2 linked regions of the Glaciimonas sp. CA11.2 genome follow. The protein of the gene in region 1 binds, or shares a complex with, the protein of each later gene. Links are inferred from orthologs where the notes say so. Each region holds a gene or a part of one and is shown on either strand. Other genes may lie near its edges.

Region 1 (16,490 bases):
GCTCGCCGTAAAGGACGGGTATCCATGGCGGCACTGCCATCGTTGGCCGCCAATGGCTTACCGGCGGTGATTGCGGCGTATAAAAAACAATTTCAGGGGATTAGCGTTCAGCTTTATGACGCGCTATCCGATCAATGTCTGGAATTGTTGCGATTGGGAAAGGTCGATCTGGTGGTGACCGCACCTGGCGCTCGTTTGATGGAGTTTGAGACGAGAACGCTTTGCAGTGATCCGTTTTACCTCGTTTGCCGACGGGATCATCCTTTGGCGGAAAAAACGAGTATCGCCTTAACCGACTTAACCGGCTGCGATTTGATTCACCTGGCGAAGTCCACTAGCGTGCGGCAAAAGGTCGATCTTCTTATCCGCAATATAGCGGTCAACGATACGGGATTCGAAGTCGAGCATTTAGCGACAGTAGCGGGGCTAATCGAGCACGGCTTGGGCATAAGCTTGGTTCCTGCGCTCACTTTATTCCAATTTCGACAGTTGAATCTGAAGGCGATTCCGGTCGAAACCGAGGGCGTAATCCGTCCGATATATATCGTGAAACAAAAGGATCGCAATCTCTCTATCGCCGCACGGGGAATGTTCGATTTGATCGTGGCAAGCTTTCAAAACCCTGCATTGCCAGATCCATACCTATGATCTCGATTCTGCGCTGACCGTTTAGCTAATCGGCTCTTTCAGGCAATTATCCAGCGAAGATGATGGTAGCGCTAGCCGAGAAGACATGCCGTAACCAGAGCGCTCCGTTACATCTATTGAATGAGATCCAGCGTATAAAAAAGCAAGATATTAAGTCTACAGGCATAATTAGATCGGTCGTGAACTGAGGCGTGCTCCTATCGTCATAACGCTATCCACCAAAAAATGTTTGGCATTGTCGGCATTGGATTTTTGTACAGAATTGTTGTAAATCAATATTCAAAAAAATGATGCGCCAATTGGCGATTAGCGGACAGGAGTAAAGATGGATTGGAATAATGCGCTGCTGGAAAGCCTGATATGGATCAGTAAGGCTTTCGTTATCAGCATTATCTGCTTGACCCTGATCGTGCTGATTCTGGCGCGTTTTACAACCTGGGGGAAACAGTTTAGCCGGCTAACAGCGGATTTTTTTAATCCTGCAAGAAGTAAGCAACCATTAATCTGGTTAGTTGGGATTGTTATTCTGACCCTTTCTTCGGTGCGAATGACTGTTCTATTTTCATTTTGGAGCAACGGTCTTTACAGTGCGTTGCAAAAATTGGATGCCAAAACGTTTTGGGCCATGATGATGATTTTTTCCATCTTGGCTACCGTTCACGTTTTCCGTGTGTTAGTTAATTTTTATGTGCGGCAGGCTTTTTTGATTCATTGGCGCGTGTGGCTTACCAACAATTTGGTGGATCGCTGGCTGGCCAATCAAGCCTATCACCGCACACAATTTGTTGCGCAAAAAATCGATAACCCCGACCAACGTATTCAGCAGGATGTAGAAGGTTTTGTGTCAAGTTCGCTGACCTTATCGATGGGCGTGCTGGATTCGGTCGTTTCACTCTTCTCGTTTAGTATTATCTTATGGGGCTTGTCTGGCGCGCTGGCAATGTTTGGTATTGAGATCCCGCGCGGCATGGTATTTGTGGTTTATATTTACGTACTGATCGCCACAATTTTTGCAGTAAAAGTTGGTCATCCATTGATGCGATTAGCGTTCTTAAGCGAAAAATTTAACGCGGATTTTCGTTATGCATTGGTCCGCATACGCGAATATGCGGAAAGTATCGCTTTTTTTCGTGGTGAGAATGTTGAGCGCAACACGTTGGGTATCCGTTTCGGCAATTTGATTGGCAACATGTGGGCGATCGTTTCTCGATCCCTGAAGTTTCAAGGCTTGAATCTCGTCATTAGTCAGATCGCGGTAGTGTTTCCCCTAATCATTCAAGCGCCACGTTTTTTCAGTAAACAGATTACGTTGGGCGACATGATGCAAACGGCGCAAGCATTTGGGCAAGTCCAGGATGCGCTTTCGTTTTTCCGTAATGCGTATGATGATTTTGCAAGCTATCGGGCGATTATGAATCGCCTTACAGGCTTCCTTGATTCGATCGACGCCGCACAACAGTTACCGGGCGCTCAGATCGATTATCAACAGAATGCGTTTATCGTCGACGGGCTGACGGTCAAAACGCCAACGCAGGTGGCGTTGGTAGAAAATCTAAGTTTTAGTTTGATGCCAGCGTCGTCGCTTCTAATACGCGGTCGTTCGGGTGTCGGAAAGACTACATTGTTGCGTGCAGTTTCTGGATTGTGGCCTTACGTTGAGGGCGATGTGGTACGTCCGGACGTTGAGCACGCTTTATTTCTACCGCAAAAGCCGTATCTTCCTTTGGGTACGCTGCGTACCGCCTTGCATTATCCAAACCTTGTGCTTAACGATGATAGCGCAGCTGAAGTGCTGCGCCAGTGCCAACTCGGACATTTGATTGGGCGGCTCGATGATCCGGCTGACTGGACGCAAATACTATCGCTAGGTGAACAACAACGGCTGGCAATTGGCCGCGTGTTATTGAGTCGACCGCAAGTCGTTTTTCTCGATGAGGCGAGTTCGGCAATGGATGAAGGGTTGGAGCATGCGATGTATCAATTAATGCGCGAATCGTTGCCGCAATTGATCATGGTCAGCGTTGGGCATAGGAGCAGTTTAGCGATGTTCCACGCCCAGGAATTGGTCTTGCTTGGCAGTGGAAAATGGCGGCTCGGGGCGATGGAAGGTTGGCTGGATGCTTCCGAAACGCCGCTGCTACCGGTGGTTTGACGGGTTTGCACACCCGGTCAGTTTAATCGAATGATTTTGTTTTTGATTTGGTTACGCCGGGTCAAGAGCTTCAAAATACTTTTTATGGTGCGACTATTTTTATAGTCCTAAAATATTAAGTCGAAAAAAATGGCTACCGTAAGTAGCCATTTTTTTGTCGGGCAAGGGAAACGCAGCAACCTAAACTACGTTTCTATTAAATCTTCTTCGCAAGTTCAGCTGCATAGCCGATGTAATTTGCTGGCGTCATTGCCAGCAAAAGATCTTTTGCTTCTTGCGGAATGGCCAGTGTCAAAATGAACGTCCGCAATGCGTCTTTGGAAATGCCTTTGCCACGGGTTAGTTCCTTTAATTGCTCGTAGGGATTTTCGATACCATAGCGACGCATCACGGTTTGGACCGGTTCTGCCAATACTTCCCACGTTGCATCAAGGTCTTCCGCCAGGCGGGATGGATTGACTTCCAGCTTGTTCAGGCCGCGCAAGCAACTGTCATAAGCCAGCAGCGAATAGCCAAGTCCGACACCGATATTGCGCAGCACGGTGGAGTCGGTCAAGTCACGCTGCCAGCGCGAGACCGGCAATTTTTCCGACATGTGTTTGAGTACAGCGTTGGCCATACCCAGATTGCCTTCGGAGTTTTCAAAGTCAATAGGATTGACCTTATGCGGCATTGTCGACGAGCCGATTTCACCAGCCTTAAGGCGCTGCTTGAAATAACCAAGGGCAACATAGCCCCAAATATCGCGATTCAGGTCGAGCAATATCGTGTTGGTGCGGGCAACCGCATCAAACAGTTCCGCCATGTAATCGTGTGGCTCAATTTGAATTGTGTAGGGGTTGTAAATCAGGCCGAGGCGTTGTTCAATCACATTTTTCGAGAATGCTTCCCAATCAAATGTTGGGTAGGCAGAAAGGTGGGCGTTGTAGTTGCCGACTGCACCATTCATTTTGCCCAGTATTTCCACATCAGCTATACGCTTGGCGGCACGCTGAAGGCGGGCGACGACGTTTGCCATTTCCTTGCCAAGCGTTGTCGGACTTGCCGGTTGACCATGCGTGCGCGACAGCATCGGTAGTTCGGCGTTCTCGTGCGCCATTGCGGTGAGCTTGGCGATTAATTGTTGTAGCGATGGCAGCAAAACAGTGTCTCGCGCTGCCTTCAACATCATACCGTGGGAGGTATTATTAATGTCTTCTGAGGTGCAGGCAAAATGGATGAATTCCGATGCTGCGACGAGTTCGGGCACGTCCTTGACTTGCTCTTTAAGCCAGTATTCCACTGCTTTTACGTCGTGGTTGGTGACTGCTTCTATTTCTTTAATTCTCGCGGCGTCTGACTCAGTAAATTCAGCGGCTATCCTATCCAACTGTGCGTTTGCGATTGCCGAAAACGGTTTGATTTCGGTAAAACCAGCGTTAGATAGAGCTTGCAACCACGATATTTCTACTTTGACACGGTGGTGCATGAAGCCGGACTCAGACAAGATCGGGCGCAGTTTGTCGGTTTTTGCGGCATAACGACCGTCTAGCGGAGACAAGGCAGAAAGTGCGGTAAGGGGCATGGTAGTGAAGATCAGAAAGTGTGAATCAAAGCGCCGAGAATTTCTTTGGCGAAACTATTGTATTGGTGTCAATTGAGCGAGCACCATCGCTATTGCGTGTTCTGTACGATGTTACTGCGATGCGCGTGATCCGGAAGTCTAGGATAACCAACAACTTCTGCATTGCCGCAGGCACGACCAGAGTCGAATTTTACCATTTGCGAGGGTGATGATCTGTTGTTTTGCATGTCGGCCAGTGATGGGAGTTGCCGAAAATGATAAACCCCGAGTTATAATCGGGGCCAATTATTTCTATAAGTAGCATATGAAGCTGATCGGATCTCTAGGTAGTCCCTACGTGCGTAAAGTCCGCGTTGTCATGGCGGAAAAAAAACTCGACTATACTTTTGTCCTGGAGGACGTCTGGTCTGATAACACCGCGATTCAGATATCCAACCCACTGGGCAAGGTACCGTGCCTGGTGATGGAAGATGGCGGCGCGATGTTTGACTCACATGTGATTGTTGAATATCTCGACACCCTGACCCCGGTCGGTAAATTGATTCCGGTGAACACTCGCGAGCGTGCTGAAGTTAAATGCTGGGAAGCATTAGCCGACGGTGTGTCGGATGCGGCAATCTTAATGCGGCTGGAGCGCTTGCAACGTCCCGTCGAACATCAAAGTGAAGCGTGGGTTGCGCGTCAGCGCAGCAAGGTTGATGCGGGATTGAAAGCGATGGCGGCCGGTTTGGGCGAGAAGCCATTTTGTTCAGGTAATCATTACACGCTGGCGGACGTTGCTGTCGGTTGCGCACTGGCCTGGATCAGCTTTAGATTTCCTGAAATCGAATGGCGCGAGACTTATCCTACGCTTGCGAAGTTGGTTGATAAAGTATCAGAGCGTCCATCTTTTAAAGATACTGCGCCACAATAATTACACCATAGCTCAGTGATTGTGCAGTAAAGGCGCAGCAAAAAGCTGAGTAAAAGTATTTCGACTACTCATTCGGATGGTTAATCTTAGTGGGTAGCTGACTTTTTTTAGTCGTGAAAAAAGTCGATGGTGACTCTCCAAACGTCTTCTTGAACATTGCAGAAAATGCGGATTGGCTAGCGTAGCCCAATTCGGCAGCGACCAAAGAGAGTGGCATGCCACGGGTGATCATCGGTGCTGCGTGCGCAAGCCTGATTTGCTGCCTCCATTGTCCAAATGTCATTCCTAAATCGCGCTCAAATAAACGCGCTAACGTTCTTTCAGATGCGCCCACCCGTTGTGCCCAATCACCAAGTGTCATCGCAGAACCTGGATCGTTAAGCAACGCCTTGCATAGCGTCACCAGGCGTTTTTCGGTCGGTAACGCGACACGAATCGCTTGTGTCTCTGCGAGCGTCAGTTCGTTCAAAATAAGTTGGCTTAGAAGCGATTCACGCACGCTCTCCTTGTCAGCATCGACTAACGTTAATGCAGCGATCAATTCACGCAACAGCGAGGAAACTTCCACAACGATGCATTGATCACCCTGAAATGGTGTGGCGCTGGTATGGATATATAGTGCACGCAACTGTGCTTTCTCGATGGTCTTGATTTCATGTACGACTTGCGGAGGAATCCAGATTGCACGAAGCGGCGGTACGATCCACGTGCTGTTGCCGACTGAAACACGAAGCGTGCCTTCAGGCGCATATGTGACTTGACCCCAAGCGTGCATATGCGGGTGCAATACCGCAGATGCGGCAAGATCGCGTGCTCGCATCCGAACAGGGTGACGTTGATCCGGCACCGAATCTCTAAGGTCTGTCTCGGTATGAGTCAGTATTGGAATTGGCATGATGGTGGCAATCGGTATGAGCGAATGGCAGAAATACGATAGAAGATGACATTTTATCTTAAAACAGTCGCCGTGTTTTTGCTTACACTGCAGTGAGTAGCGGTGTAATCTGTTCGCTTTAAAAGTGATTTTCGCCTGATACCAGAGTTGTTAAGCCCGGCCATCCAAAAGTTATCAGGGAGAAAATTAGCGTAACAAGATCAGGATTAAGTCAAAGTCAGCAAATGTTGAGGCAAGTTGCTGGCACCGTCGGCCCTAAGCCTTATTGAGCTTATGCCTTCCACCATCAGTTTTTATACTTTTTTCTACTCGCCATGCAAACAGCTATCAATCAATTACCCGTTTCGCAGAAAGAGCAAAGTTCGGAAAAAACCGGCTTTCGCGTTCTAGGCGCGATCAGTTTTGCCCATTTTTTGAATGACATGATTCAGTCGCTGATTCTGGCGATTTATCCGTTGTTAAAGGCTAACTTTAGCCTCAGTTTTGCTGAAATCGGGCTTATTACCTTAACCTATCAGATTACTGCCTCGATTTTGCAACCAGTGGTTGGTCTCTACACTGACAAGCATCCAAAGCCGTATTCGTTGGCGGCAGGAATGTGTTTCACGCTGGTCGGGTTGGTAACGTTGGCAATGGCACCAAGTTTTGGGGTGTTATTGGTCGCAGCGGCGCTGGTCGGTACTGGATCATCTATCTTTCATCCAGAGTCATCGCGTGTAGCGCGTATGGCGTCAGGTGGGCGGCACGGTCTGGCGCAATCAATATTTCAGGTCGGCGGCAATGCGGGTAGCTCGATGGGACCGTTGCTGGCCGCATGGATTATTATTCCACACGGACAAACCAGCATTGCCTGGTTTTCGTTGGCGGCGTTGTTAGCCATTGCAGTGTTATGGCAAATTGGCAACTGGTACAAACAACAGGGGCGGATAAAAAAGAGCGCCAAAGCACATCAGGTCTTCGTTGCTTTACCACGCAAAAAAGTACTATTTTCAATTGGTATTTTGCTGCTACTCATTTTTTCTAAGTATTTTTACATGGCTAGTTTGAGCAGCTATTTTACTTTTTACCTGATTGATAAATTTCATTTGTCAGTGCAGTCGGCGCAAGTGCATCTGTTCATATTTTTGTTTGCGGTTGCGGCTGGCACAATGCTGGGCGGTCCAATCGGCGACCGCGTCGGGCGCAAGTTGGTGATTTGGGTATCGATATTAGGCGTTGCGCCTTTTACGCTGATGTTGCCCTATGCTAATTTGTTCTGGACCGGCATTTTGACGGTTGTGATTGGCTTAATTCTGGCTTCTGCGTTCTCAGCCATTTTGGTATTCGCTCAGGAGTTGGTGCCGGGCAAAGTTGGTACTGTGTCTGGTTTATTCTTTGGATTTGCGTTCGGCATGGGAGGGATTGGCGCGGCAGCTTTGGGTAAATTAGCCGATATGACCGATATTCACTTTGTTTATCAGGTGTGTTCGTTCCTCCCTTTGATTGGGTTATTCGCGGCTTTTCTACCTAATCTTGATGCGCACAGACAAAAAGCGGTGGCTAGCTAAAAAGCTAACCGCTCAAGGTGGCGCGACAGCAGGATGTCAACAGTAATAATTGGCATGAGAAGCAAGATTATTGTCAATTTACGACTGTCGATAGCCACACCTGAAGCTATTACCTTTATGCAGATTTGGAAGCTAGAAATATAAAAGCGCGCTTACTCATCGTAAGCGCGCTTTTTTGTATGCTTTAGCAACAATACTCAACGTTAAATTATTTTTTATTGTTCGTGACCCATTGCTGCAATGCCTGCATTGTATTTTCAACGTGCTTTTCAGGGCTCAAGCTGCTGTATTCGTAAATAATATTGCCATTCGGGGCAATAACATAAGATACGCGATCGGCATAACTGGTCTTGGATAGCAGAACTGAGTCGTATGACTTCATGATGCTTTGGGTAGTATCGGCTGCAACAGCAAATTTACTACGACATTCGCTGAGAGAAAATTTATTGAGTGTGTCAATATTGTCGTTGGAAACACCGATTACAGTCGCGCCGAGAGCCTTGTATTTATCGGTTGCATCAGCAAACAAGTGGGCTTCAATCGTGCAGCCTTTAGTGAATGCCGCGGGATAAAAATACAATACGACCGGCCCCTTTTTCAGCTCATTGGCTAAAGAATAAGTAAAGACCTTGCCACCCAAAGATGCATCGGTGGTGAAGTTGGGCGCTTTTTCGCCAACTTTCAGTGCTGCCAGCGCAGACACGATTACAGTCGCGCTCACCACAAGTCCAGCTAGTGCGGCAATCCATCGTCTCATGTCAATTCCTTTAGAGATAACCATTAAAAGTATTGGTTATCATGCGGCCTTAACGTTGCTTTGTCGACTGGATTTTGATTGCTGCGGAGACTCTTAGCGTCCGCCGCCCCAATGACCGCCTCCGCCACGTCCACCTCCACCGCGCCCGCCGTGACCCCATCCGCCGCCGCGACCACCATGCCAACCGTTACCCCAGCGATACGGGCTGTACCCAAAGTTAGAGTATCCGAACCCTAACGATACTGCTGGTGCTGCGTAAACGGGGCCCCCGCCGACATAGGCGCCATCTACCGCACCATAAGGCGTATAGCCACCGCCATAACCGTAGCCGGAGTTTCCATAACCGTCATAAGGGACGGCAACACAGCCAGCGAGTAGCAGCATTGCGCCCACGGCGCCTAATAAAAGAATTTTTTTCATGATCCCTGCTTCCTTGTCGTGATGCAATATTGGACGCGGAACGACAGGTGAAGTTCATAAGCGGCTTTTATTGATCTTAACAATGAAAAAAATGCAATGAACCACGATAAGGGGCGAAATATTCTGATCTTCGCTTAAATAGTAGCTATTTAAGCGCAATTTAGCTTCGGGTTATGAGCGCCCTCATGATTTCCGGTTAAACTTTGATTATCATTTTACAATTGGTAACCAAATGCCTTTTGAAAACGATCATCGATTTCTGCGCGAGTTGGAGCATGATTTTGCGGTCCTTGCTCCGCGATTTTTATACTACCCATTAAATTGGACAGTCGCGTAATCGTAGGCCAGTCCATACCCGTTGTAAGTCCGTATAATATTCCGGCGCGGAAAGCATCGCCGCATCCGGTCGGATCTAGCAAGCGTTCAGCCTCCACGCAAGGAATCGTGACTTTGTTGCCACCGGTAAAGACATCCGCTCCTAACTCGCCACGTGTCACCACCAGCGCAGTTACTTGATCAGCAATTTGTGACAGCGACAGACCTGTCCGTGAAGTCAGTAATTCAGCCTCGTAATCATTGACCGCAATGTAGGTTGCCCAATCAATAAAACGCCGCAACTCCGCGCCGTCAAACATGGGCATACCTTGGCCTGGATCAAAGATCAGCGGAATGCCATGTGATACCGCATGCTCAGCATGTTGCAGCATCCCGTCACGACCATCCGGTGCGACGATGGCGTATTTGATAGCGCTACGCGTGCTTAAATCAGCCATGGTCACTTCGTGTGAGTGCGTCATTGCGCCTGGGTGGAAAGCGGTAATCTGGTTGTTATTTGCATCCGTGGTGATAAAGCATTGTGCGGTGTAGATGGAGTCGATGGTGCGAATGCCGGCACATGAAATATCCAACTGTTTCAACCGTTCCAGATAGGGGGCCGCATCATTGCCAACGGTCGCCATGATCAATGGTTCGCCACCCAGCAATTTTAAATTGTAAGCAATATTGCCAGCGCACCCGCCGAAATCCCGGCGCATGGTGGGTACTAAAAAGGACACGTTTATTTTATGCAATTGATCCGGCAGAAGGGCATCCGCAAAGCGGCCCGGATATTGCATGATGACGTCGTAAGCTAATGAACCGGAGATGAGGGATGTCATAGGTGGTTTTCAGAATAAGGAGAAATCGGTTGGAATGTGGTTGTAAATCAGTTCGGTAATCAGTTTAGCAATAATGCCGAAAATAGATCAGAATACCCACTTTAAAATTTGGTAGTTGACGCGCAGAAACTATGGGTAAAAGAGGTAAACCCGATATCCGGATGGCTTTAACTGTAACAGTTCAAACGTCAATTTGACGGGATGTTCGGTGTTACGGCGGAATCCATCTGCTGTATCCGCCACGGTCGTTAGATAGTCGCTTGGCGCAAAGACACGTCGCGCTATCGCTTTTTCGCTAGCGTCATTCAATGTCAGTTCGACTGTTGGCCAAGCTTGCGCCGTGCTGCTGCGATTACGCATCAGCAATGTTAAGGCAAACAGATTACGCGCAGGCGCGATTAATTGCAGTTCATTAGATTCGATCGATATATCGTCGATGCTGGTTGGTAAGTTTATCTGGCATCCAAATTTGCCGCATGCGCTCTGCAGTAATGGTTTGAGCATGGGGACACTTGCCGCGAGTTGATCCCGATAGCGATAACCCGTTTGTCCAATCAAGCCAACGGTCAGGATCACACTAGCGATCCACATGAAGGTCCGAACCACGCCGCCGACACGCTGTTTGCGTTTTGCTTGCTGCATAAATCGCGGTTCTGCTAGGACATCGTGCATGCCTTGGTCGGCCTGGCGCGGGTTTTCTTGACTGGTTTCATTGCTGCGGCCCTTGAAAGTAACGTCTACGCCACTCTCAATGGTTGGCTCTGGCGGATTCTTCTTTTTTCCATTCCAGTGCCTATTTTGCAGCTCGTCAATCAGTCGATCAAGCTCTTCATCTTCAGCAGTATCTGTGCCGTCCGGCAAGAATACGTTTTCAGCATGAGGCGAATTGCCAGAGGCTACCTGAAATAAGGTCATCCGCTGCAACGGGTCTTCCTCGTCGACCGGACTATTTATTCCACTTAGATCTGGTTCGTTGGTCTGAAGACGATGCCACACATCTGGTAATTTTATGCTGCTAGTCGCAGAAGTTGTATGCTGAACGTCAACCCCAACTTGTGGGGTCGCTTCGCCTGGCGCTTCTACTTCGGTTGGCTTAACGTCCTGATCTGAAGATGGCGCAAACGTTGGCTCAAACGGATGGCCTTCCACGCCCTCTGTGAATGCGAGAGGTTTAGTTGGCGGAGAGTATAGCGTTGACGAAAGCGCCGAGGACAGATATTCAGAAGTCGACGACGGCGGTTGTGCTGAATCAGGTAAATAAACTGGACGACGTTCCAGCGGCCCAAACCACTTACTGTTGGCGATGGCAGTGGAAGAGGTTTTTGTCAGTACTATTTCTGGAGCAATTGGCGCAGGTGCTGAAAATGTGGTGCGATCTGGAAAAGCTGTTGAGGCCTGAAATGCAGGCGTCGTTTGAGACGGATCGCTATGGTCTTTAGCTGTTAGGCTTATAGGGATTTCGGTCGGCGCTGAATGGTCTGGCCTTACCAAGTGTTCGATGCCATTGAACACTTCACGGCAGGAGCCGCATCGGACCAACCCTGCGCGCAATTTCAATTGATCATTAGCGACCCGAAAGGTGGTCTGACAATGGGGGCATCGCGTCGCCAGCGCCATAATTACCTAGGTAATCCAGCTGACACTGTCGGTAAAGTGCCCGACAATGCAACCCAGCCATCCTGCTCGCGCCAGACCGTCAGCTCTATCCACGGTGCATAAGCCGCAATGACGTCCTGTGCTTGCTCTGCTAAAACGCCTGACAACGTGAGGCTGCCGCCAAGTGCAATGCGCGCGCACAACATCGCAGACATCAGCTGTAACGGACCTGACAAAATGTTTGCCACGACGATGTCGAATGTCTCTTGTCCTGCGCGTTTCACGAAATCATCTGGCAAATAATAATTAATATCACAGTGATTACGGGCGCTATTGTCGCTCGCGGACACGATCGCCTGGGGATCAATGTCCACCCCAATGACGCTCGCTGCGCCGAGTTTTTTAGCTACCATCGCCAAAATACCTGAGCCGCATCCGTAATCGAGTACAGACTCCACCTTTTGTTCGCCAAGATGGGTTTCTAGCCACTCCATGCACAAACGTGTGGTCGGATGGCTGCCGGTGCCGAATGCGAGGCCGGGATCCAGTTCCAGGATCAGTCCATTTGCGTCAGGCGCATCGTGCCAGCTTGGCACGACCCAAATATTTTTACCGATATGAATGGGAGCAAACTGTGACTGCGTTAACCGTACCCAGTCTTGCTCGCCAACCGAGCGCAACGTGTATTCCGGTGCTGATTGCAAGCCGCACGCTAATGCGGCGGCGGTGACAATGGCGTCATGATCAACGTCGACGTCACTCAACGCGACAACACGGCTCCGCTCCCATGCTGCTTCTTCCGGTTCCATGCCCGGTTCGCCGAACAAAGGTTGTTCGGCTGCCGTGCCTTCGTCCGCGTCTTCCACTGAGACCGATAATGCGCCAGCTTCCATCAATGCGTCTGACAACGCTTCAGCGTGACTGCGCGCTACTTCTATAACAATTTCGGTCCAGCTCATGTGCAGCCTTACTTCTTTTCAGGTTTAGGTAAATCCGGTCTTTCGGCCAGTTTATGTTCCAGATAGTGGATGTTGGTACCGCCTTCAATAAAGCGCGCATCGATCATTAACTCACGATGCAGTGGAATATTGGTGCTAATACCTTCGACTACCATCTCGGAGAGCGCAATTTGCATGCGCTTGATCGCTTGTTCGCGGGTAGTGCCGTATGAGATCACCTTGCCGATCATTGAATCATAGTGTGGCGGTACGTAATAGCCAGCGTATGCATGCGAGTCAACCCGAATTCCAGGGCCGCCCGGGACATGCCACGTGAGGATTTTACCCGGCGATGGCGTGAACTTGAACGCATCTTCGGCGTTGATGCGACATTCTATCGAATGACCGGTCAGATGAATATCGCGTTGGCGATACCGCAATTTTTCGCCTGCAGCGATATGAATTTGCTCTTGAACGATGTCAACACCGGTAATCATTTCGGTGATCGGATGTTCAACCTGGACGCGTGTATTCATTTCGATGAAATAGAACTCACCGTTTTCATACAAAAATTCAAACGTCCCAGCGCCGCGATAATCCATCTTGCGACAGGCTTCGGCACAACGATCGCCAATTTTTTCAACGACTTTGCGCGGGATGCCCGGTGCTGGTGCTTCTTCAATCACTTTTTGGTGGCGGCGTTGCATGGAGCAGTCGCGCTCACCGAGCCAAATGGCATTCTTATACTGATCGGCCAAAATCTGAATTTCCACGTGACGCGGATTTTCCAGATATTTTTCCATATAGACTTCTGGATTGCCGAAAGCTGCGCCAGCTTCAGTTTTTGTCATCGTGACGGCATTAGCCAATGCTGCTTCCGTATGGACAACACGCATACCGCGTCCGCCACCACCGCCTGATGCTTTAATAATGACCGGATAACCGACTTTACGAGCAATCTTAATTACTTCTTTCGGATCGTCTGGCAGTGCGCCTTCTGAACCTGGAACGCATGGCACGCCAGCACGGATCATTGCTTGTTTGGCGGAGACTTTATCGCCCATCAAGCGGATATTTGCTGGCCGCGGTCCAATAAAGACAAAACCGGATTGTTCAACACGTTCAGCAAAATCGGCATTTTCGGATAGGAAACCGTAGCCGGGATGAATTGCTTCAGCATCAGTTACTTCTGCCGCGCTAATAATCGCTGGCATATTTAGATAACTAAGACTTGAGGGTGCGGGGCCGATACAAACTGATTCATCTGCCAACTTCACATATTTGGCGTCGCGGTCAGCTTCTGAGTGGACCACCACGGTTTTGATGCCCATTTCGCGGCATGCGCGCTGGATTCGCAAAGCAATTTCGCCGCGATTGGCGATGAGAATTTTTTCAAACATAGTAAATGGTATTCCGTGGCTAGTATTTAAGCGTTAATTCGAACGATATCAAGCGTTCGGGCGGCAGATGCGTGAAAGGCGTACGACGACACTTCTGAGAAGAGCCGCTGTCTACATAAATACGCCGGTATCATGCTCAATGCCGTCCGCAAGTTTATTCGGTTCTCCCGAATAAACTCTCCGTTGGCGCGAACTTAACCGATGATAAACAAAGGTTGACCGAATTCTACCGGTTGGCCATTTTCCACCAGAATTTTTTTCACCACACCAGAAACGTCGGCTTCGATTTCATTCAGCAGCTTCATCGCTTCAATGATGCACAACGTTTCGCCTTCCTTGATTTCCGAGCCGACCTCTACAAATACTCCCGCGCCTGGAGCTGACGAACGATAAAACGTGCCGACCATAGGTGATTTGACGATGTGACCTTCTGGGACCGCAGGGACTTCTACCGCTGGCGCGCTGACTGGTGCCGCCATTTGCGCCTGGTACGGTTGTTGAGCAACTTGCGGTTGCATCATCACGACCTGATTGTGCGATGACTTAACAATACGTACTTTGCTTTCACCCTCGGTGACTTCCAGCTCTTCGATATCCGATTCAGCGACTAGGTCGATTAACGTTTTAAGTTTTCTCAAATCCATAATGCAATCCTTCAGTGTATGTTTTAAGAATAAAAAGTGTTAACGAATGAATTACTGCCATTCTTGTTTTTTAGTAGGCAGAACCATCCGTTTGGTACGAATTAATGTTTGTAAGCCTAAAGTTGATCGATTGCGAACGAAATCGCGATGCGATAACCCTCTACGCCCAACCCGCAGATGACGCCAACGGCAATGCCTGATAGATAAGAGTGATGCCTAAACTCTTCTCGTTGGTGAATATTGGAAATATGCATTTCCACAAAGCGTATTGCCACGCCAGATAATGCATCTCTCAATGCAACACTGGTGTGTGTCAGTCCACCGGGGTTGATAACAATAGCATCTACCCCTTCAGCTTTTGCGGCATGGATACGATCAATCAGCGCACCTTCGTGGTTGCTCTGAAAATGCGCCAGGCGAACACCAGCATCGGCTGCTTGAGCCTGCGCTGCGAGCACAATATCTGCTAGCGTAGTTGATCCGTAGACTTCTGGCTCACGCGTGCCCAACAAATTCAGGTTAGGACCATTGAGGAGAAGTAAATTTTTTGCCATGGAGATCGTGCTTCGTTTGACGACGTTGGGCGCATTTTGCCGTTAAATGACTTTAACTGGCAAGCGGAATTTTGTTATGGTTCGATTGGGTTTATTTTTTCGCGTCCATAAATCCCAATTATCTCAGCGCAGACGATAGTTATTTTAATTGCTAATAATCAACTATTTAGTGCTGCAATAATGACAAATCTTTGCGTAATTCATCAAATTTAATGCTTCCAAGGTAAGTCTTTTTTACCTGCCCGTCAGCGCCGATCAATACGGTAAATGGCAATCCGCCAGCGGCATTACCAAATTGTCGCAAGAGAGATGTGCCGTCTGTTCCTGCAACATATAAAGGATAGGTAATTTTATATTTCTCAGCAAACTTAGCGATCGCCTCTTGTGAGTCAATACCGACGCCAATCACATGAATATCTTTTTTAACAAGTTCAGTGCGTAATGCATTCAATTCTGGCATTTCTTCGACGCAAGGGCCGCACCAGGTCGCCCAAAAATTCACTATGAGCGGTTTCCCTTTCCATTGGGATAACGGCGTTTGCTTACCGCTAGTGTCTGCCATCGATTGAGCGAATAGATTAGCAACAGCCGGCGCTTGAGGAGGAGATGGTGTCAGTCGTTGAAGATTGAAATAGACGCCGATAGCGCAAAATAGGATCGCAATCGGTATATATAGGAACAATTTTTTTTTCATTCGGTATCGTTTGTCTTTGAAAGTGTGGCTCTTACTTGCTCTGTAGTAATGCCAATTTGTTGTTCAAGCAACAAGCGTGCTGCAACCAGATCCAGTCGGTCGCTGCGCGATAAGTGTGTTCGGCTCGGCCTGATACTACCGCGTAAGGCGTTACTTTCATATAGCGCTAAGTGTATACTCTCGTTTTTATAGGCAAAATGAAGAATTTCAGCTGGATCGTTACCCGTATGATGGCGATGGCGTTTTTCGGTCTGGTTATCGCTCTCCAGGTCGGACACAGTGAATTGCACATTTTTATTAAGCAGGTAAATTTCCACATCTTTAGGACTATCAACGAATAACTGTAAATGGATATCAGAGTGTTCGCCAGCGGTGCCATTGCACACTGCCCCGGTCAAATAAGGGCAAAAGGCCGAAAGTTCAGACATTACCTCAATCGCAATTTTTCTTAAATGCAATAGCCTGACGGGCTGGGTCTCAGCCAAGAACAATGCATTATATGAACGCACTTCCTCTTCTATCTGACTATTATTTGGTATGAAATCACTATCAATTCGCCTATTGCCCAGTAACTGTTGCGCGGCTTTTCGCTTGGCGCTAGCGTAATCTGC
Region 2 (16,684 bases), 3.7 Mb from region 1 along the record:
CACGTCTAATACCACGAGTGGTTGTCCTGGCATCACTTGAAAACGCGCCGGCAACTCCACAGTCACAAGTCCGGTTCGCACCTCTTGGGCACTAACTGGTAATTGGTAACGTAAAGCCTCCAATGCTGCTAATGCTGCGGATGCATTCAACAATTGATTGGCACCGCGAAGGCTTGGATAGCCTAGAGAGTTGCGACGCTGGGTGCGTCCACCATAGTTCCACTGCTGCTTATCCCCAGTGTAGTTAAAATCACGACCCAGTAACCAAAGATCAGCGCCGATTGCAATGGCATGGTCAATAAGTGATTGAGGCGGCACTGGATCACTACAAATAGCGGTTTTTCCAGCCCGGAAAATACCCGCCTTCTCAAAACCTATTTTTTCCCGGGTATCACCAAGGTAATCAGTGTGATCGATATCAATGCTGGTCACAATGGCGATATCTGCATCAATCACATTGACAGCATCCAGACGCCCGCCCAGACCAACTTCCAATATCACCACCTCTAGATCGGCAGAGGCAAGCAAATGCATAATGGCAAGGGTCGTAAATTCAAAATACGTTAGCGAAACATCTCCACGTTGCGCTTCAACAGCTTCAAAACTGGCAATCAGCACATCGTCAGAGGCTGACTCGCCGTTTAACTGCGCGCGTTCATTGAATTTCAAGAAATGTGGCTTGATGTACAGCCCTACTTTGTAGCCAGCGCGTAATAGCATTGACTCCAACATCGCACATGTTGAGCCTTTTCCGTTGGTTCCAGCGACCATGATGACAGGACAAGAAAACCTGAGGTTGAGTCGTTCTTTTACGAGCTTGACACGATCCAAGCCCATATCAATGGTTTTAAAGTGGCGCGACTCGAGCAGTTCAAGCCAATCGTCTAACGTGGTGGGATGGCTTGCTGCGAGTGGAGAAGTTAACGATGTAGGCATAAATTAGTCATTTAACAAAACAATAGCCCGAACAGAAAGCGATTCGGGCTATCAGATTTTGAGTAATATCAATCAGGCAATTTCTGTAACCAAATGTCGATCATCAGCTCAGATCAAAAAAAACACATCAAGCGAGCGTTTCGGCTGGTTGATTCTGCAATAAGGCTAGCAAACGCGCGATCTCTTCGCGCATCTTGCGTCGATCGACGATCATATCGACTGCGCCTTTAGTGACTAGAAACTCAGACCGCTGAAATCCTTCAGGCAGTTTTTCGCGCACAGTATTTTCGATCACGCGTGGACCAGCAAAACCAATTAACGCTTTCGGCTCCGCGATCACAACATCACCCATAAATGCAAATGACGCAGATACCCCACCCATGGTCGGATCAGTTAAGACGCTTATATACGGTAATTTCTTTTCCGACAATTTAGTTAGCATTGCTGTCGTTTTTGCCATTTGCAATAACGACAACAAACCCTCTTGCATACGCGCTCCACCGGTCGCTGTAATGCAGATAAACGGTACTTTTTGCTCAAGCGCAGCTTGTGCACCGCGAACAAACCGCTCACCGACAACAGAGCCCATTGAGCCACCCATAAACTCAAACTCAAAACAGGCGACCACAACAGGCAACGTCATAATAGCGCCACCCAACACGATAAGTGCGTCGGTTTCACCGGTAGCTTCCATCGCCGCTTTGAGGCGATCCGGATATTTTTTACTATCTTTAAATTTAAGCGTATCAATAGGCAATGTTTCCTGGCCAATTTCATAGCGTCCACCAGCATCCAGAAGCGCATCCAGACGGTCACGCGCGCGAATACGCAAATGATGGCTGCACTTTGGGCAGACATGAATGTTGGATTCCAGGTCAGTCCGGTATAACACCGCTTCACAGGAAGGGCATTTAACCCACAGTCCTTCCGGGATCGATTTGCGGGTTGCCGAGTCACTGCGCTGGATACGGGGCGGGAGTAGTTTTTCAAGCCAACTCATAGAGCGACCTCCTTCATATTTTTTACTTGCCGAATTGTACCTTCAACCAAAAAACAGCGATAGTAAATCGCTGTTTCTACACAAACTTAGTGATTGAAGATTAAATGCCAATTTAGCAAATTTTTGTTAACGCCATTAACCAGGCCTGCGCGAGTACGACGGAAATTATTCGTCCAAAGCTTTCCGAATACCGCTGATAAATGTTTGCACCGCTGCAACAGCATGCTCACGCGGGGTATTTTCAAGTTCCTGAATAATGCGACTTCCGATGACAACTGCATCCGCTACTTGCGCCACTGCTTTAGCGGTAGCTGCATCGCGAATACCAAAACCGACACCAATAGGCAACTTAACGTGCTTGCGAATTGCTTCGATGCGCTTCGTGACTTCAGCGATATCGATATTAGCCGAACCCGTCACGCCCTTAAGCGATACGCAATACGCGAAACCACCGCCAACTTCGGCAACCTGCTTGATCCGCTCTTCAGTAGAAGTCGGCGCGAGCAGGAAGATAGGATCCATGCCATTGAGGCGCATCTTATGCGCAAACTCTTCACACTCCTCGGGTGGATAATCGACAACGATGGTGCCATCAATGCCCGCTTCTTTTGCAGCACTAATAAAAACATCCACGCCCATCCGTTCGAGGGGATTAGCGTATCCCATCAACACGACTGGCGTATGGGTATTGGTCTGCCGAAAAACCCGTACATACCCTAACACGTCATGCAGGCTGACATTGAATTTAAGCGCGCGTTCGCATGCCCGCTGGATAACAGGGCCTTCGGCCATTGGATCAGAAAATGGGACACCCAACTCAAGAATGTCGGCACCGCCAGCGACCAGAGCGTGCATCAATGGTACGGTCAACTCTGGATCTGGATCACCAGCGGTGATAAACGGGATCAGACCCTTTTTGTTATTTGCGGCCAGTGCGGCCAACGTAGTCTGGATTCGTGACATGGTTGTCTTAGAAAAATTTTCGTGAGCTATTGATTAAATTAAGCAGAACAAGCTCGGCCTAACAAGTTGTTTGAGATAAATCGCTTAAAATCTATCCATCGAAATACATTCAGTCTGCGTTCGGCAAATCATGATCATGTAGATCAGAGCGTATCGCCACCAACGGGTTTCCCCATGGTGGCGATTTTGTATTAACGCTATGCCGACTTCAACCGCTCAGCCACAGTATGCATATCCTTGTCACCACGACCAGACAAGTTTGCCAAAATAATTTTATCTCTCGGCAAAGTCGCTGCAAGTTTGGCAGCGTAGGCTAACGCATGACTGGATTCCAGAGCGGGAATAATTCCCTCAATAAGGCAACAGGTGTGAAATGCATCAAGCGCCTCATCGTCAGTGATCGTCTCATAGGTCGCACGACCACAGTCCTTCAACCATGCGTGCTCAGGACCAACGCCCGGATAGTCCAGGCCGGCAGAAACCGAATGCGTTTCAATAACTTGACCGTTCGCATCTTGGAGCAAATATGTTCGGTTGCCATGCAAAACACCGGGTGAACCAGCAGTCAATGAGGCTGAGTGCTTGCGGCTTGCCAATCCTTCACCCGCCGCTTCAACACCGATCAAACGGACGTCATGATGGTCTATATAAGGATAGAAAATACCCATTGCATTTGAACCGCCGCCGACGCACGCGACCACATAATCCGGTTGGCGACCGATCATTTCCGGCATCTGTATCAGGCACTCTTCACCAATGACAGACTGAAAATCACGAACCATCATCGGATAAGGATGTGGTCCTGCAACAGTGCCGATGATATAGAACGTATCCTCAACATTCGTCACCCAATCTCGCATCGCTTCATTGAGCGCATCTTTCAATGTCTTTGATCCTGATTCAACAGGCACGACTGTGGCACCTAGCAGATTCATTCGGTAGACATTTTGTTTTTGACGCTTGATGTCTTCACTACCCATATAAACCACACATTCCAAGCCAAAACGGGCACAGATCGTAGCTGTTGCGACACCATGCTGTCCCGCACCGGTTTCCGCGATCACGCGAGGTTTACCCATGCGCTTGGCCAGCAATGCTTGTCCGATCACATTGTTAATTTTGTGGGCGCCTGTATGGTTCAAGTCTTCGCGCTTGAAATAAATTTGTGCACCGCCCATTTGCTCAGACCAGCGTTTAGCGTGATATATCGGACTTGGGCGACCAACGAAATGTTTCAGTTCACTTTCATATTCAGCAACAAATTCCGGTTGATACTGGTAGTGCGCATAAGCTTCCGTCAATTCTTTGAGGGCAAGTGTCAAGGTTTCTGACACAAAGCTGCCGCCATACATACCAAAGTGACCCCTTGCATCAGGCAAATTGTAATGTGCAGCTTGCTGTAAGGTCGCGGTGGCGGGTGGTTGGCGCTCAGCAAAGTGCTCAAGCGGATTTAATTCTTTCATCTTTTTCTTTCTGAAAATGGCTGATTGACTGCTGATTGACTTTTATTGAGGGCATTTAGTCACCTCAAAGTGCGCAAAAAATACTGAGCACTATCAATAGATCTCGTCTTAAACCGTAGCCAACAATCTGCAGTTAATACTGCTGGCAAATATAGCACCCACAATGCACTAAAGATAATAGGACTCGCCGCACCATGCACCGCAGAATTCGCGCGGTTCAGTGGATTGCGAACAAAACTTACTCAGGCACTGTATCTGCTTGACGTACGGCTTCGATAAAAGCACGGATCTTTGCGGGATCCTTTACGCCCTTTTCTTGTTCGACACCACTGCTGATATCGACCGCAAAAGGACGAACACGTACCACCGCGTCAGTCGCGTTTTGTACGCTCAAGCCACCACTTAAAACGACCTGAGGCGCGAGTTCTTTTGGGATGAGAGACCAATCAAAAACCTTTCCGCTACCACCATAACCATCTACCAAGGTATCGAGCAACAAACCGGCAAATAGCCGACCATCAGATCGATATGTACGATTGTACTCTATCAAATCGCTGGCGACTGTTGCAGCACCTACACGCATTGCGCGCAAAAAAGGGCGATTGACACGTTTAGCTGCTTCATTGCATTGCAAAACCGATTCGTCACCATGAAATTGCAACAAAGACAACGGGGCCACATCAACTGTCGCAGCGACCTCATCGGCCGTCGCATTGACGAATAATCCTACCGCAGTAACGAACGGTGGCAATGTAGCAATTAGTTGCGCTGCTCGTTGAGGCGAAACAAAACGTGGACTTTTTGCATAAAAAACAAAGCCTATAGCATCCGCGCCAGCAGAAACCGCTGCCGCAACATCTTGCTCACGTGTCAAACCGCAAATTTTGATTCGGGTACGCTGGATCATGTTTATAGAGGTAATAATATGAGTAAAAATAGATACGAATCATCTATTTCGCAGAGATTCACACAAAACTTAGCAAAGGAGTGCTTTAGGCATCCACTTTATTCACTCTGAGCTCCAATGACGAACCTCCGCAAATAACGTCAATATTGGCCATAAATATTGATCTGTTTTGACTATATACGGATTATAACCAAGGTAATATTTTACTTTGTTGCTGCGGTAGTTTCCATTTTTGGTCGTATTCAACTTTCGCCAAATATAAGCCGTCCGGCATAAACGTTGGCGCGGCCCGACTCCGATCTTGCTGTAAAAGTAAGTCCGCTATCCATTCAGGGGACTGTTTTCCGATGCCAACGAAAATTAATGAGCCGATCATATTACGCACCATATGATGCAAAAATGCATTTGCGCGTAGGGTGAAGACAACCAGATCACCACTGCGGGCAATATTTACCTCATGCATAGTACGAACAGGAGAACGTGCCTGGCATTCGATGGCTCGAAAAGCTGAAAAGTCGTGCGTGCCAACAAAGTGCTCTGCGGCCGCCTGCATTAACGCCAGATCAAGTGGGCGAAAAGCCCACCCCACCTTATTCACCAACAAGGGCGATCGAATTGGATGGTTGTAAAGTAAGTAATGATAAGTACGCGCAGTTGCGCTAAAGCGTGCATGAAATTGTTGGTCACCATCAACGTGGTCGGTTACTTCAGCATGCGGTACTTCGCAAGCCCAACGTACCGCGATGGATGGCGGTAAAAAAGCATTCAATCCACGTACCCAAGACGATGCGTCTCGCGCCAATGGGGTATCAAAATGCACCACCTGTTCAAGCGCATGAACACCTGAATCAGTACGCCCAGCGCAAATGGTCGAAACTTTACCCTGCGTGAATTTTTGCAAGGCAAGCTCTAACCGATCCTGAACGGTCTTGCCGCTAGGTTGCGTTTGCCACCCCTGCCAAGGAGTGCCATCATATTGCACGCCGAGAACGATTCGCCTCACACCAACTCCACTTAAAAAATATCGCCATTAAAAGACAAAAAAGGCCATAACAATTTGGACTAGGAACCCATCGCAAAAAAAAACACTGCGTTTAAACACAAACGGGCGCCAGCATAACGCTGCGCCCGTTAATTGCCAAATATTATTAGCACTTCAAATTAAAAAATGCTCACCAACATTTTTACGTAAGCTTTACCAATAACGCTTTCGCCGTTGCTATCTGCCCCACATCACCGCCCTTTAATACCTCTTCTAGTAATTCGCGCGCGCCTTCACTATCACCAATTTCCTGATAAGCAGCAGCAAGATCAAGCTTAGTCGCCATTTCCGTGTTGTTCATAACAAGAGGAGCCTTCAATATTTCCTCTGACAAACTATGCTTATCAGCCACATTGACAAGATCAAGATCCATAGCTGAAAACTCGAACTCCAGGGGAGCAGCCATCACGAAGGTTGATGCTACATTCGATAGTGGAATAACAGGCTCCAGAAGAGTTGGAACCCCACCTGATACCTCTACAGTCGGGTCTGATGGAATATGTTTATACTGTACGCCAGTTTCAGCAGACGAACCCGTGACGCTAAAATCAGAGCCTGTCAACGCTTTGTTTTCAAGATCAAAATCCAGAGATTCCAGAATCGCCTTAGCGGATTCAGGTGTCGTCATCGTGATCGCCGAATGATGGCTCTTATCGACAGGGTCATCTAGGGGCGCAAAGTCAAAATCCAGATCTGGCTTGTCGTCTGGTTCCAATATATCTTTAAGTGGATCAGCATCTACATGCGACGGAGTGAGTAATATCGGAACTGCCACCTCCTCGACATCCAGTATTCGACTTTGTGTATTCAAAGGTCCAGGAATAACTCGCGGCGCATTAAATTCAAGTCCTTCCATTGGTTGCGTAGGAGCAGTTATCGATGCTGCTTTACTAACTACTTGCTCTGGCAAATCTCCTCGCCCATACAATGGATTAGTAGGGTCTATCGTCACTCCTAACGCCGCCGCTTGCTGCCAATCCTCCCCCTTCCCGACTGTTAGACTGTAGAGTTCGCTAGCTAGTATTTCGAAGGCCCGCACATCCTTACGCGCCGCATAAATTTCTAATAATTTAACGCGAATCGCATCACGCGTTGGCTGTCCGCGTAACGCTTCTTTTAAAATTTCTTCTGCCTGCAAGTCACGTCCATAAGCGATATAAACGTCCGCTTCAGCTACAGGATCGACATTCGTATCAAGATCGCTAACCGAAGGTACGAAATTAGAATTAAATACGCTATTTTTAGTATCAGTGCTCTGCCCTCCAGCCGCACCAAATAATGTGCTCGACTTGATCCCCGAGGTGCCCTGCGACCTTCCACCATTAGCTAAAAACACCTGCTGCTTGTTGCGACGCAGTCTGCTGATACCAAGGGCTGCTAATAGCAATGCCAACACGCCGACACCAGGTAATAGCAAAGGATTATCCGCTAAACCGCTTAAGGTGCTGGACTCAGGAGAGGGTGTTGCCAACTTCGGAATCTGCTTGGGCTGAGTAGGCTTGGGTGGCGAAGCGTCAGCTACCGCCGCAACTGATAACACAGGAGTAATAGAAGGTGCATTAGGGGCGACACCTGCCACAGTGGGCATCATCGAAGACGGTGTTGACCCAACTACGAGGGCAGCTTGAGGAGATGCACCAACAGATGGGGCAGCCGAAGCTTTTCCAGAGCTATCCGCTTGCTTTTGCAACTCCTCTAAATTCTTATTTTTTTGATCTATGACTTTTTGTAAGTCGTTAATATTTTTTTCTAGTTCCTTGACCCGAGTATTTGCTTCAACGTTTGTTTTTTCATGGGCAACTTGCTCTTCAGTCGCTGCAACCAATTTCGCATCCGCTTTAGAGGTGCCGCCAGCGCGTGATAGTTTCAGTTTGTCTTTGGCGTCGTTCGTAGGATTTGCCGGCTCTTCCACTTTCGCAGTGATTTTACCGCCACCACTCTGTTTTGCCTCATCGCCAGCACGCGGCGTTGCCGTGAGCAACTGACCAGCCAGCGTATTGCGATATCCGTTAAAGTCTTTCGACATTGCCAGAATTACACTTCTAGCTTCTGCTGAAGAAACGGTACGTGCGTTGTCCGCATCGGGAATTGAGAGAATCTGACCGCTACGCAAACGATTAATATTTTTATTGATAAATGCATTTTGATTGCCGCGATACAGGGCGACCAACATTTGATCAATTGACACGCCGTCCGGCAAGTTGGTATCCGCAATTTGATAAAGCGTATCGCCTTTCTTTACCCGGTAATCTCCAGCGCGTTTTTTATCACCCGTAGCAGCGGGAGCTGATGTTTTGGCTGTGCGAGATTCAGTGTGATCAGGTTGAGCTATTTTTTTTCACTATAACGTGGAAACGAGCGATCATTTCTCGCGCCGGGCAAAAACGCGGCAGCGTCCGCACCAGATGGCGCAGACGCTATTGTGGGACCCACTGCTGATGGGCGAACTGGTACAGTAATTTGTGCACTTTGCGCCACGTGAGAACTGGCGGGATCGAGCAAGACGTTATATTCCCGCACAACGCGCGTATTCGTGCCGCCCAACTCCATTAACACTGCAACAAATGGCTCGTTAATTGGTTGCGTAGAAGTTACGCGTACGAATTTACGCACTCCACGCTGATCTATCGAAAATTGGAGAGATAATAATGCGGGATTAAAATCGATATTGGCCTGTTTGTATGCATCAGCAGACGCTAATTTTGCAACTAATTGCGACTCCTCATCCTTGGCCACGGAAGTTAATTCAATCTCAGCACGCAGTGGTTGGCCTAGCGACGACAAGATCGTTAACTTACCAAACCCAGCGGCATGTGCTCCGGCCATCATTACCATGGAAGAAATGACTGCTGATGTAATTGTCTTTAAACCAACGGACATTAATTTGCTCGATGAATGTAAACTCTTGTTTAGTGGCATTGAAGACATTCCGTTGGCGTAAGTTAGAAGACAAATCTTGCGTTTTATCAATGTTATTTCCTGAGTTTTAAAACATTAATATTGCCCAAAAAGTCGAGCTAGGCCGATTCATTAGATATTTAGTAGATTACCAGTCTGGCAACAAATCACGAATAGTATTGGTCGCATTAAAATTACCAATAAAACAATGCCATGAAAATCTATCGTTGGACAGGGATGAACATCAACAATTGTATTATTCCGTCCTTAAGCCGCCTCTTGTAGACAACAAAAAGACGGAAGTCGCAATTGAACTAGTTCGCTTTTTTATTTATCCAACACAATTCGCAGCATGCGGCGCAGAGGCTCTGCAGCTCCCCACAGTAATTGATCACCAACAGTAAATGCCGAAAGATAATCACCACCCATTTCCAGTTTGCGTAAGCGGCCAACTGGAATCGTTAAGCTACCGGTGACTGCAGCTGGCGTCAGGTCACGCATTGAGGCCTCACGACTATTCTCGACAACCTTTACCCATTGATTGTTACTAGCGATGATGTCGTTAATTTCGTCAAGCGGCACATCTTTCTTCAATTTGATGGTGAGAGCTTGCGAGTGGCAACGCATGGCACCGACACGGATACATAACCCATCAACCGGAATAGGTTTTTTCCCACTGCTAAATCCTTCACCACGGCCGAGAATTTTATTCGTTTCTGCGCCGGCTTTCCACTCTTCTTTAGACATTCCGTTACCGAGATCCTTATCGATCCATGGAATTAGATTTCCGGCAAGGGGTACGCCGAACTGCTTGGTTTCGTCTGCAGAAAAACTATGCTGCTTAGCCAATACTTTACGGTCAATTTCAAGAATCGCTGCCGCAGGATTGTCGAGCAATGATTTGACTTCTGCATTGATTGCACCAAATTGGGTCAACAATTCACGCATATGTTGCGCGCCACCACCAGATGCTGCCTGATAAGTCATCGAGGTCATCCAGTCAATCAAATCATGCTGAAACAATCCACCCAGGCCCATCATCATGCAGGAGACGGTACAGTTGCCGCCTACGTAGTTTTTAATACCCCGCGTCAGTCCATCTTTAATGACATTCAAATTGACAGGATCCAACACGATGATGGCATCGTCTTTCATCCGCAAAGTTGATGCTGCATCAATCCAGTAACCGCTCCATCCGGACGCACGAAGTTTTGGGAAAATATCACTAGTGTAGTCACCGCCTTGACACGTAATAATGATCTCGCATTTTTTTAACGCCTCAATGTCATTAGCATCTTTTAATGTTGTTTCATTTTTTGCCAATGCAGGCGCAGGTCCGCCTGAATTTGAAGTTGAAAAAAATACCGGTTCAATATGGGCGAAATCGCCCTCTTCCTGCATTCGCTGCATCAGGACCGAACCAACCATGCCACGCCAACCGACTAAACCAACCAGCTTCATCATCATTCCCTAAAACATGAACGGGGAAACGCCCGTAACGTCAATAAATACTAAGAAAACATAAAATACAATGAAAACACAAAAGAAGGGTTCTACACCTTCTTAGTCGCGTAACTTAAGCCAAAGCCTTACATACGGCTTGACCCATTTCAGTTGTACTGACTTTTGTTGTCCCCGCTTCGTAAATATCACTCGTCCTCAAACCTTGCGCCAGGACCTTCTTTACTGCCGCCTCAACGCGATCAGCCTGTTCTGCCTTATTCAAGGAAAACCGCAGCATCATCGCAGCCGATAAAATGGTAGCTAATGGATTAGCAATGCCCTTACCTGCAATATCAGGCGCTGAGCCGTGTGAAGGCTCGTATAAACCTTTGTTATTGGCATCCAATGAAGCGGATGGCAACATGCCAATTGAACCGGTCAGCATCGCCGCTGCGTCCGACAGAATGTCTCCGAACATGTTGCCCGTGACAATGACATCGAATTTTTTTGGTGCGCGGACCAATTGCATCGCTGCATTGTCCACATACATATGCTCAAGCGCGACGTCCGGATATTCTTTATGGACGTCCGTTACAATGTCACGCCAAAACTGAAAGGTTTCAAGAACGTTCGCTTTATCGACACTTGTTAAACGCTTATCGCGTTTTTGTGCCGTCTGAAAGGCAACGTGCGCAATCCGACGAATTTCTGTCTCAGCATAGCGCATCGTATCAAAACCTTCGCGCTCGCCTTTGAATGCACCATCAGGGGCCGTACGTACGCCGCGCGGTTGACCAAAATAAATATCGCCGGTCAATTCACGAATGATCAAGATATTTAAACCTGATACGACTTCGGGCTTCAGCGTTGAAGCACCGGCTAATTCTGGGTATAAAATCGCAGGACGAAGATTGGCAAACAACCCTAAGTTCTTACGCAAACCAAGAATTGCCTGCTCAGGACGCAACGAACGTTCTAGTGAGTCGTACTGATAATCACCCACTGCGCCGAATAAAATGGCATCCGCCTCTTTTGCTAATTTAAGTGTGCCTTCTGGAAGAGGATGGCCGTGTGCGGCATAACCAGCTCCGCCAACAGAGGCTGTTTCCATTTCGAAACTTTCACCAAGTACCTTAAGAACATTCACCGCTTGCTCTATGATTTCAGGACCAATACCATCGCCCGGTAAAATTGCAATTTTCATGTTTTGTATTTAAATAAGTTCAAAGAAACGTTGAAATAATAACGCGCAGTCGATGGATATATTTTTATCGCCCTAGCCATTCAGGATAGTCGCCAAGCGCAAGCCAAAAAAACCATCTACATAAGATACTACTGTGCATATTTAGAATCATTGCATAAACGCAACTGCATCAAATCGTATTGGCTAACCATGGTTGCTCAAACAAATGACGATCTTCAAATTCGTGAATTTTGTCGGCCTGACGCAGTGTCAGTCCAATGTCATCCAGGCCATTTAGTAGACAATACTTACGAAACTCGCCCACTTCAAACGGATAGCTCACGCTACCGTTCGAGGTCGTCACTAATTGTTTTTCGAGATCGATAATCAGGCGGTAACCAGGAAACGCCTTCACTTCATCAAACAGGCCGTCAATCTGCGTTTCCGGCAAAACAATTGGTAGCAAACCGTTTTTGTAGCAATTATTGAAGAAAATATCGGCAAAACTTGGTGCGATTACAACGCGGAAACCATATTGATCCAGCGCCCACGGCGCATGTTCACGCGACGACCCACAGCCGAAGTTCTTGCGCGTTAAGAGAATCGAAGCGCCTTGATAGCGCTCCTGGTTCAGTACGAAGTCCGGATTAAGCGGTCGTTTTGAATTATCCACTCCTGGCTCGCCATGATTCAGATAGCGCCATTCATCGAACAAGTTCGGCCCAAATCCGGTACGCAAAATAGATTTCAAAAATTGCTTCGGTATGATGGCATCGGTATCGACATTAGCACGGTCCAACGGTGCCACCAAACCATCCAGTACAGTAAATTTATTCATCACATTTATTCCAAATAAAGCGCTTCAAGCTAGCGACAAAGAGACAATAACAACGTAAAACACAGTGCAATTAAACACATAATCGCTACTGAAAATTACTTGCCTTGCATTTTTTCGCCCACATGTTCGACATCTTGGCCGAAACCGTGAAATGTATTACAACCAGCCATTGAAGTAGAAATAGCAGCAAGAAGACATAAAGCAATAATTTTTTTCATATTTACGAAATCAAAGGTACAAATAAACGTTCTATAGGGATCGTACATCAACAAAATGACCTGCGATTCCCGCTGCAGCGGCCATTGCCGGACTTACCAGATGTGTACGCCCACCATTACCCTGGCGACCTTCAAAATTGCGGTTTGAAGTTGATGCACATCGCTCACCTGGCTCAAGGCGATCGGCGTTCATGGCCAGACACATTGAACATCCTGGCTCGCGCCACTCAAAACCAGCATCTTTAAAAATTTTATCCAGGCCTTCGCGCTCAGCCTGTTCCTTAACCAGACCAGAGCCGGGAACAACCATCGCCAGCTTCACATTTGATGCACGGAATTTGCCGCGAACCACTACCGCTGCTGCACGCAAATCTTCAATACGAGAATTAGTACATGAGCCAATAAACACTTTGTCGATGCGAATATCTTCCATCGCGGTATTTGGCTTCAGCGCCATGTAAGCCAACGCCTTTTCCATGCCATCGCGTTTGGTCGGATCTTTTTCTTTATCGGGATCCGGCACGCGGCCATCAATCGGCACCACCATCTCTGGTGAAGTGCCCCAAGTCACTTGCGGCTTAATTTCGGCAGCATTCAGTGTAACCACCATGTCAAATTTGGCGCCGACATCAGAGTGCAGCGTACGCCAGTAACTAATAGCCCGCTCCCAATGTGGTCCAACTGGTGACAATGGTCGCCCTTTGACATAGTTGATAGTGGTGTCGTCCACGGCAATCATGCCAGCACGCGCACCTGCCTCAATCGCCATATTACAAACTGTCATTCGGCCTTCCATCGACAAAGAACGAATTGCTGAACCACCAAATTCAATCGCATAACCAGTTCCACCAGCAGTACCGATCTGGCCAATTACCGCTAGTACCAGATCTTTAGCAGTGACGCCGTTCGGTATCACACCGTCGATTTGTATAAGCATCGATTTGGATTTTTTGGTCAATAGCGTCTGAGTTGCCAATACGTGCTCTACTTCAGACGTCCCAATACCTTGGGCCAGACAGCCAAATGCGCCATGCGTTGATGTATGCGAATCGCCGCAGACAACTGTCATCCCCGGCAAGGTGGCACCTTGCTCAGGTCCAATCACATGGACGATACCTTGACGTAAATCGTTCATGGCAAAATAAGTCAGGCCATATTTTTTGGCATTGGCATCCAAAGTCTCGACCTGAAGACGCGAAACTGGATCAACGATCCCATGGGCGCGATCAGTAGTGGGAACATTGTGATCGGCCACAACTAGATTAGCAGGAACTCGCCAAGGCGTGCGCCCGGCTAGCTTAAGTCCGTCAAAAGCTTGAGGACTCGTCACCTCATGCAGTAAGTGACGATCGATGTAAAGAATTACCGTGCCATCTTGTTCAGCATGGACCACGTGAGATTCCCATAATTTGTCGTAGAGCGTTTTTAGCATGATCAATCGCGTATCTGGACGCGCTAAACAGTGAAATTAGCCTATGATTATGCCATAGTTGGGGAGTTCAAATTTAGCTGAAAAGCGCCACGGTGTCATAAAAACATCACTCATGTGCGGAAACCGTTTGTAAATAGAAAATTCTGCGGGTGATGTTTGAAATTTTTAAATTTTTTCAAACCATCCGGCAAAATCTTATTTATTGACTATTTTATAATTATTTTTTTGATATTAAATACAGTAACTACCGATCTCATCACTCGATAAATACAAATAATTCGTTCCTTTTGCATTATCACGACTGAAACATCATTATTGAACACCCTTCCTCACTCAAGAGGAGGAGTTTATTGAAAAAGTTCAAAGCGATTCGAGAGAAAATACAAATAAGCTCAAGCGCAGCTTCCTTCTAGGTCGACAGGAAGCTGCGTCAAAAACGAACTGTTAGCTTACGAAAGTCAATTCGGCGTGATAGCCGGGCTGAACCCACAATGTGTTGCGGTACTGACTTTTGAGCGTCGTAAAGGCATCTTTGCCGATCATCTCACCTGCGCGCACCGCGTCAAATGTTCCGTTGATGAAGTCTGCCAGATGTTTAGGCCATTCATAATGCCCGTTCGCACCCGCTGTCACTGCAAATGATTTTTGCGAGTGATGTCCTTCGGGATCGGTAAGCGAAATAAGAATATGGCTACCTACCGCCAAGTCACCGGTTGAGATAATCGCGCTAACCGTTTTCCAGGTTGGAGCGTCCCCGGTAGCCGGCTTAATTGTCACCGTTATTTTCGCATCTTTGGATTGCGACCAAATCATGTTGAGGTACTGGCTATATTGCGGTGCAAACGAACCATCTTTTTGTTCGACACCAGCGCGGAACAACGTGGTGTTATTGAGTTGATCAGCCACGTACTTAGGCCAGCGATAATGGGTATTACTACCGCTCGGCAAAGTGATGTCGATGCTCGTTGGTTTAACGTTCGGCTTAGTCGCAGTAACGGTCACCGTACTGCCGACAGGCAAATCGCCGGTTGCATTGATCTGGCCAGCTTTAATCCAGGAAAGACTAGCCGCCGGTTCCCCGATACTTTTTGAGACCCGTCCTGTATTAGCAGCGTCGCCTCGTGCCTTCGGCCATGGGCCCTTAGCCAGAGATGTGCCATCGCCCTTGATCGCCACAATGCAAGTATCATCGCAGGCAATCGCGTAAAGAGTGCCGTCTTTGCCTATCGTTAATTGAGAGGCGTTACGATTTTCAGATGATTTCCATTTTTGCTCGCCCGTTGCAGCGTCAATCGCATACAGCGCTTCTGTTGTGCCAACGTAGAGAAGTCCCCCAGCGCTAACTGCAGGCGTTGCGGTAACGCGTTCTTTATAATGATAGGTTGTACTTTCTCCAAATGGAAAAGTCCAGCGCGGGACGTGGGAATTATCGTCCAATGTGAGTGCAGAAAGCGCGTAACGTGTTCCGTTGACTGCGGAGTCGGCGAAATAAATCGAGGAGCCAGCGATCACCGGCTCCGTTAACAAGCCCCCCATATATCGTCTATCGGACTTAAAGCTATAAAGTAAATGAGCCGGTTGATCAGGATACTCTGCATTAAGAGAGTAAAGACCATATTCTGTTTGCGTAGAGTTATAGTTGGCCTGCTTGTATCCAAGTGTATAAATTACACCGTTGTCACCCACTGCCGACTGCAGCGAGCGCATAGGTAATCTGACTCCCTTAGATGCATCACCATTTTCTGCGACGGTAAAGTTGGCGCCGTTGAAATGCCCTTGTTCCTGAGTAGAAATATGCGCTACACCGGCTGCATCAATGACAGGAGAAAAAACCTCAAAATATTCGTTAAACTGCGGTTTAGTACAACCGACACCTTTTAATTGTTTTTGCCATTTTATCAAACCATCGTTAAAACCAACGCCTAAAAATTCATGTTCAGATACGGAACTTGATACCGCATTGCATCGATTGAAATAAAGCGTCCCATCCTCTCCCAATGCCGCTGTGTCTACATGCTGGGTTGACATCTTGGACAAAGGCTCAAGTGGGGTCGTCCTTAATACATTTCCAGTACGCGTGTCCACAAATATCAGCAAACTACTATCAAATAGTCTTGCTACGACCGTGTTATCTTTAACAATTAACCCTGTAAAGCTTCTGTACCGATTGTGATAATAAGGGACTTCCAAATTGTGGCCGGTAGGATATTCGGTCAAATAATCTAGACTCCACTTAAGCTTAAATTGATCTTCTACATCGCTGAACCCGAGCATACCGATGTGTCTTGCTTTAGCGCTATGATTGGTTCGGCCAGCATATACATCACCCCCTGCATCTAATGCCAAGTCAAAGAACTTATC

Evidence for each region.
Region 2: the proteins of accB (region 1) and accD are in contact, whole or in part, in a solved structure (PDB 8UXZ), measured with the Escherichia coli proteins. The link is inferred for Glaciimonas sp. CA11.2 from one-to-one orthologs.

What each region holds. Positions count from the first base shown.
Region 1 is NZ_JAVIWL010000001.1:928,616-945,105, reverse strand. The notes cover bases 12,907-15,656. They hold accB (acetyl-CoA carboxylase biotin carboxyl carrier protein), read right to left. Parts: upstream 14,632-15,656; coding sequence 14,182-14,631; downstream 12,907-14,181. Other genes in these bases: RGU75_RS03955 (TlpA disulfide reductase family protein), read right to left, coding at 15,352-15,656; aroQ (type II 3-dehydroquinate dehydratase), read right to left, coding at 14,748-15,185; accC (acetyl-CoA carboxylase biotin carboxylase subunit), read right to left, coding at 12,907-13,987. Outside these bases: RGU75_RS04025 (LysR family transcriptional regulator), read left to right, coding at 1-648; RGU75_RS04020 (ABC transporter ATP-binding protein/permease), read left to right, coding at 974-2,800; purB (adenylosuccinate lyase), read right to left, coding at 2,997-4,364; RGU75_RS04010 (glutathione S-transferase N-terminal domain-containing protein), read left to right, coding at 4,669-5,277; RGU75_RS04005 (helix-turn-helix transcriptional regulator), read right to left, coding at 5,342-6,172; RGU75_RS04000 (MFS transporter), read left to right, coding at 6,487-7,719; RGU75_RS03995 (peroxiredoxin), read right to left, coding at 7,928-8,476; RGU75_RS03990 (hypothetical protein), read right to left, coding at 8,570-8,896; RGU75_RS03985 (carbohydrate kinase family protein), read right to left, coding at 9,112-10,053; RGU75_RS03980 (DUF3426 domain-containing protein), read right to left, coding at 10,183-11,670; prmA (50S ribosomal protein L11 methyltransferase), read right to left, coding at 11,673-12,608; more of accC, read right to left, coding at 12,617-12,906; more of RGU75_RS03955, read right to left, coding at 15,657-15,879; RGU75_RS03950 (hypothetical protein), read right to left, coding at 15,876-16,490. UniProt on the Escherichia coli protein: This protein is a component of the acetyl coenzyme A carboxylase complex; first, biotin carboxylase catalyzes the carboxylation of the carrier protein and then the transcarboxylase transfers the carboxyl group to form malonyl-CoA.
Region 2 is NZ_JAVIWL010000001.1:4,582,641-4,599,324, forward strand. Bases 1-2,944 are described here. They hold accD (acetyl-CoA carboxylase, carboxyltransferase subunit beta), read right to left. Parts: upstream 1,937-2,944; coding sequence 1,064-1,936; downstream 1-1,063. Other genes in these bases: folC (bifunctional tetrahydrofolate synthase/dihydrofolate synthase), read right to left, coding at 1-936; trpA (tryptophan synthase subunit alpha), read right to left, coding at 2,102-2,899. Outside these bases: trpB (tryptophan synthase subunit beta), read right to left, coding at 3,097-4,362; RGU75_RS19985 (phosphoribosylanthranilate isomerase), read right to left, coding at 4,601-5,269; tRNA pseudouridine(38-40) synthase TruA, read right to left, coding at 5,454-6,272; RGU75_RS19995 (FimV/HubP family polar landmark protein), read right to left, coding at 6,454-8,643; RGU75_RS20000 (hypothetical protein), read right to left, coding at 8,640-9,191; asd (aspartate-semialdehyde dehydrogenase), read right to left, coding at 9,537-10,670; leuB (3-isopropylmalate dehydrogenase), read right to left, coding at 10,786-11,856; leuD (3-isopropylmalate dehydratase small subunit), read right to left, coding at 12,026-12,673; RGU75_RS20020 (entericidin A/B family lipoprotein), read right to left, coding at 12,769-12,939; leuC (3-isopropylmalate dehydratase large subunit), read right to left, coding at 12,923-14,323; RGU75_RS20030 (PQQ-binding-like beta-propeller repeat protein), read right to left, coding at 14,768-16,684.